Regions from separate parts of the Bernardetia sp. MNP-M8 genome, predicted to be linked through region 1. Evidence: riboswitches for the same ligand, from Rfam matches in the RefSeq annotation. Region 1 holds a riboswitch; the other holds the start of a gene.
The links. Region 1 has a riboswitch for cobalamin ahead of V9L04_RS19805 (DUF5074 domain-containing protein). Riboswitches for the same ligand answer to the same signal wherever they lie in the genome.
Positions count from the first base shown of each region.

Region 1 (3,220 bases):
GTAGTGATGAATATCAAACAATTTTGACTAAAAATCGTATTCGGTGTAGTATTACAAAATGTTATAATCCCTACGAAAATGCAGTTGCAGAACATGTCAATGCATATTTTGAAACAAGAATTTTACTAGAAACTCAACAATCTTATTTGACTTGGATGAAACAACTGGTAGAGCAAAGTGTACAAATATATAATAAAGAATCAAGAAGAAAATGTTCAAATAAGAACCTATAAAAAAGAAAAATCAGACAGTTTAGAAACTGCCTGATGTATATATAATTTATCTAAAAAACTGTAACACTATTTCAAGACGAGACAACTTCTTTAATAGGGAGAAATAAAATAGTATAAATTTTAGATTCTTAAGGAAGAAAAATAACTTCATTAGGACCTGCACTTGCAGTAAATGTATTTTTTAGAGTTCCTTTATTGTCATATTGTATTACTTCATTTCCTTCTGGACCTTGAAAATTAGCAATTCCTACCCAAATATCACCATTTGAAGGGTCAATACTTACCCCATAAGCACCATTCTGAATAATTGGAGTTGTAGCTTGAGCTGTCGCAGTAATAGGTAACTCATAGATTCCACTGCTAAAATTATAATACAAAATATCTTTGCTTGGATTAATAGCTAAATGTCCACCTACATTTTCACTTCCTGCATTCAATTGAATAGTAGTTTCGATACTATTTGTAGATGTATTTATCTTATAGATTGCTCCAGTTGAAGAACCAAAAGGAGATGCTGTCACCCAAATATCACCATTTTTATCTAAAAGCATATCTTTTGGGCTGTTTGGAGAAATATCAATTGTATTTTCTAATACATTGCTAGAAGGGTTATAAACTGAAATAGTAGAACCAAAAGTATTAGCAACAAATGCTTTTTTAGTCTTACTGTCAAACACTACATATTCAGCACCTGAACTAGCTTCTATTGTAGTAATAATTTTTTTTATTTGAGTATCTATAACCAAAATTTTTGCAGGAATATCTCCAAAATTTCCCCAAGTAGTAATATATGCTTTATTGTTTCCAACATCAGCAAGATAACGAGGGTTTGCAAATTTGAAGGTGGTAGTATCAAAAATAGTTGCCTGTCTTTCGAATGTTCCTCTATGTACAACTTCAATTTTATCACTTCCACTTACCATCAAATAAGCTTCATCTTCCAAAATAGATATAGATTGAAGTTGATCTCCTAAACTATCACCAGTAACGGTCTGAAAAATTTGCTGAGTAACACTATTAGATGTAGAGATGTGTCCAACTGAAGAATTATTCATTCCAAAAACACCTTCATTAACTACTAAATAACCTTGTGCATATTTTCCCTCAAGAATATCAGGAGTATTTTCTCCGTCATCATTACAAGAAGAAAAAACAGAAACTGAAATAAGAACATACAAAAACAGAGTCCAAAAGTTTGGACGTAAATTAGAATTACGAATAGACATAAAAATTAAAAAGAATAAAATAAAATAATGACTCTAGTTTTTTCCCGAACTGAGAGTACAAGAATAGAAAAGGCAGGTCTCCTGACTGATTTGAAAAATTGCTGACCTTCCCACCTAAATCAATTACGAATTATGAAATAATCAGTGTAACTAATTAAAAATTACGAATTGAATAAATTTATAATTAGGCAGTGGTATGTAGAACACAATTATTTTTTGAAGTAGAATTACTTGATAACTATCAAAAAACCAAATTCACAGTTGCGGGTACAGTTACGGAATAAATCACATAAAATGATGACCGTATTCCCTTTTCAGTGTTTTTATATAAAAAACACCACCTTTTCAAGCTGCAAAGGTAGTGTTTTTTGTGAAATGATTTTGTATTATTTTATCGCCCTTTACTAGATTTATCTTATTTGTGTTTCTAGAGCCATAAAATGAGTGACTTCATTAGAATAAAGAGGAAAGATTTGAACTTGACAAGTATAAGGCGTTTTATCTTTTTTATAATTGACAACTGATATTTTAAAAGGTCTTCTTTTTTGAAGGTTCATTTTGATTTCCTTTCTTGATGGTCGTCGGTAGGGACACCAACAACGGCTATAGCTCTTATACTCCTCCAAACGTAATTAGTGAGTGTCTAATCGGAATTCCTATTTGGATTTTGTATGAAATAAGTATTCTTAATTTCGGCTTCTATTCAAAAGAATAGAAATATAGCAATTGCAAAAGCTGAAAAATTAAGACAAATGGAATAAAATAATTTCTAATTTTATATAATTTTTCTAATAAATCAGAAAATTTATAAAACTATATCTATATAATCTAGTTATGTCTCCAACTATTACCTCCTAGCCTTTATACTATTTTTCAATCATTATTTTTTGTATGTTATTTAATAAAAAACAAGCTACAAAGAAGGCAATAGTCATTTTTTAAACTCTCTTAGATAGTTCATGCTAGATTCTATTCCATTTTTACGTGTTCCAAAACACTTAGCTCCTGAAAAGCACCGAGATTTTGCTATTCTTACGATGGTAGGAGTTTTAGGTTTTTCTGCTCATGTAGTATTTTTGATATGCTTTCTGATTTTTGGAGTATATTCAATGGCATATTTTAATATAGCTAGTTGTTTTCTTTTTGCTGTTATTTTTATGGCAAACAGACAAATTGACTCAAATACGTCTACACTATTAACTGTTGCTATAGGAGAAATTATTCTTCACGCTATTTGTGCAGTTATTATTATAGGCTGGGATTCTAACTTTCATTACTATCTCTTTTTGGCAATGATGACTTCGTTTTTAACAGGTCGTGTGGGCATGACTTCTTATTTTTCTAATGGGATTGCTTTTTTTTCTTACCTAGCTCTTTATTTTTATACTTCTAATTTTGCGCCTTTACAGGAAATTTCAGAAACAGGAAAATTTACATTTGGAATAATGAATTTAATAAGTGCTGGCATAATGGTAGTTACAATTACAGCTTATTTCAATTATGTAGCCAGCGAATCAGCTAGAAAATTTATAGCTTCAAACACCGAACTTTCTCAACAAACAGAAGAATTAAAGACACAATCTGAAAAATTAAGTAAAGCCAATACACATACAATGGATAGCATTAAGTATGCCCTGCGTATTCAAGAAGCAATGCTTCCTTCATCAAAGGAATTAACTCAAATTTTGGGAAATGAAAATTATATGGTGTTTTATAGTCCTAAAGATATTATTTCAGGCGATTTTTTTTGGTGTAAAGAGG
Region 1 is NZ_CP147012.1:4,900,711-4,903,930, forward strand. It holds gene V9L04_RS19805 (DUF5074 domain-containing protein) at 362-1,459, opposite strand; cobalamin riboswitch at 1,513-1,819, opposite strand; gene V9L04_RS19810 (hypothetical protein) at 1,870-2,016, opposite strand; gene V9L04_RS19815 (SpoIIE family protein phosphatase) at 2,419-3,220, shown strand, end outside.

Region 2 (3,220 bases), 1.2 Mb from region 1:
CTACCTTCAAAGCACTTCCTTTTAATTCACTCAATGTATCATATACATCACTAGCATTAGCATCATCTAATTCTTGACGACTAAGATTTGGGTTTATTGTTTTCTTAGCATAGTGTTTTACGTAATTTGCACCTAATTTTACTCCTGTTTTAGCAAACTTGGCAGCTCTTTGTACTTTGCTAGTGGGTATGTTGTCTTGTGATTTGCGTTCCATAAAATTTTATATATAGCTATCGTTTTTTATAATTTAGTTTTGATAATATCTTTACTATCAATTCACTAACGGTTGATTAAAAGCAATAGTTTTGAAATTTGTATACAATTATCTTTTTTCTTTATTATAGCTTCTTATTTCTATTTCTACCATATCAGGACTACCTTTTTAAAAGTTTGATTTATATCAATTCAATTTGTAAATTAGTATCTTTCAAAATTAAATAAACTATACATTCGTAGGCTAAAATCTTAGAGAATCTCAATTATGAAAGGAATCGAATTTATTCAAGAAAATGGAAAGACAGTAAAAGCAGTCATTGATTTGCGAGTTCATAAAGAACTTTTTGATGAAATTTTTACTCGTTATCAAGCTGAAACTTTAGCGAATCCAAACTCTACTGTTCATACACATTCAGAGGGACATATTTCAGATAATGTTTCTGGAAATCATGATGCTATCGCACAAAAAGCAATTGAAGCAGCTCGTACTTATTTAGGAACACAGCATGTGATGGGAGGAGTTTCTAGCAATGGTTTGGATTGTTCTGGACTTACTCATTTGGCTTTCAAAGAAGCAGGTATAGAGCTTTCAAGAGATTCACGTTCGCAGGCTGTAAGTGGAGTAGACGTTTCTATAGATAATGTAGAAACTGGGGATTTGGTTTTTTTTGCCACAGGAAGCGACCCAAATCGTATTAGCCATGTCGGAATTATTACCAAAACAGGTGATAGTAGAGATGATTTGGAATTTATTCATACTTCTACATCAAGAGGAGTTGTCGAAGAGCCTTTGTTTAGATACGAATATTGGCAAAAAGCGTATCGACATGCTAGACGAGTGATTAGTCCATTGGCTTAAATAAAATAGATGTAGAATTAAATTTTATTACTACCTTTGATACTGAATTATAGTTCTTTGTTATAATTTCTTTATCAAGCGAAAAAGGTTTTACGTTACGTAAATTAATAGGGAATTGTGTGCAAATCACAAGCTGTCCCGCAACTGTAAGTATCTCAATAGTTTTTATCCTTGTTGTCCACTGTCAAAAACGGGAAGGACGGTAAAAATGATACAAGTCAGGAGACCTGCCTTCTTCGTATTTGACAATGCTTTCGTGGAATGAAGCAGTTTGTTGAGTTGGTATATTTTATCTCAAAATAGTGTGATAAATAGTTTTACCTATTTATTTCTATTTAATGGGATAAGTGTGCCTTTTTACTATCTACATTTGTCTTTTCTATCTGCCAAAACATTGTGAATTTGTAAGCAATAAGAACTTTTAAATTATTCATTTATTTAAAAGTAATACCATGCGTACACAAAATTTAGGCTATCCGAGGATAGGTAGTCAGCGTGAACTCAAAAAAGCGACTGAGCAGTATTGGTCAGCTAAAATCAACCAAGAGCAACTCTTGGAAGCAGGCACAACCATTCGCAAACACAATTGGCAAATTCAACTTGATGCCAAAATTGATTTAATTCCTTGTAACGATTTTTCTTTTTATGACCAAGTACTTGATACTACTTTAATGGTCGGAGCAATTCCTCCAAGGTATCAAGAATTAGCACAAGACAATCAAGTTGCTGAAATAGATTTGCTTTTTGCTATGGCAAGAGGACATCAAAAAAATGGGTTTGATGTAACAGCAATGGAAATGACAAAATGGTTTGATACCAACTACCATTATATTGTACCCGAATTTGTAGCGAATCAAAAATTTTCTTGGTTTAGCAAAAAAGTAGTTAATGAGTTTTTAGAAGCAAAAAAAATGAGTTTTACTCCTAAACCTGTTTTGATTGGCTGTGTTTCTTATTTGCTATTGGGAAAAGAAAAAGAAACTGGATTTGATAAAATAGATTTATTACCTAATTTATTGGCTGTTTATATAGAGGTAATAGAAGAATTAATAGCTAATGGAGCAACACATATTCAATTTGATGAACCTTATCTTTCCTTAGATTTAACATCAAAAGAACAGGCTGCCATAACAACAACCTATAATTTAATTGCAAAAAAGTTTCCTCAATTGCACATTATCTTAGCTAATTATTTTGATTGCTATGGTGACAATTTGGGTACTGTATTAGATTTGCCTATTCAGACTTTGCATTTAGATTTGGTGCGTTGTCCTTCTCAACTAGAAGATATTCTGACTACCAATTTTATAAAAACTGAAACCAATCTTTCCTTAGGTATTGTTGATGGCAGAAATATTTGGAAAAATGATTTTCAAAATTCACTGTCTATTATCCAAAAGACTATTGATAAAATTGGTAAAGAAAGAGTTTGGATTGCTCCTTCTTGTTCTTTGATACATTGTCCTTGTGATTTGAGCTTCGAAAACAATGAAAAATCACTAAAACCAGAAGTGAAAAATTGGCTTGCATTTGCCAAACAGAAAATCGAAGAAGTAGTTACACTCAAAGAATTAGCCAATGGCGACAATTTGGAAGTAACCCAAAACAAACTTCAAGAAAATAAAGAGACTAATCAAAAACGTAAAACCTCTACACTAATTCATAATAAAGCTGTAAAAGAGCGTGTAGCTACTATTAAACAAAAAGATACACAGCGAAAATCTGATTTTCAAGTACGAAAGTTAGTCCAAAGAGAATCATTGAAATTACCATTATTTCCTACCACAACTATTGGCTCATTTCCTCAAACGAGTGAAGTAAGAAGTTGGAGAGCAAAATTTAAAAAGGGCGAACTCACTCAACAACAATATGACGATTTGATAGCCAAAGAAACTGAACAAACTATTCGTTGGCAAGAAGAAACCGAAATTGATGTATTAGTTCATGGAGAATTTGAACGCAATGATATGGTAGAGTATTTTGGTGAACAATTAGAAGGATTTGAGTTTTCACAAAATGGCTGGGTACAGAGTTATGGTTCTCGCTGTGTCAAACCTCCTATTATTTATGGAGATGTATTCCGACCAAATCCCATGACATTGCGTTGGACGGCTTATGCACAATCTTTAACTAAAAAATGGGTTA
Region 2 is NZ_CP147012.1:821,108-824,327, reverse strand. It holds gene V9L04_RS03575 (AarF/ABC1/UbiB kinase family protein) at 1-214, opposite strand, end outside; gene V9L04_RS03570 (C40 family peptidase) at 482-1,075, shown strand; cobalamin riboswitch at 1,144-1,325, shown strand; gene metE (5-methyltetrahydropteroyltriglutamate--homocysteine S-methyltransferase) at 1,528-3,220, shown strand, end outside.
Region 2: it holds a riboswitch for cobalamin, as region 1 does, so the genes downstream of both, metE (5-methyltetrahydropteroyltriglutamate--homocysteine S-methyltransferase) here and V9L04_RS19805 (DUF5074 domain-containing protein) in region 1, are expected to answer to the same signal.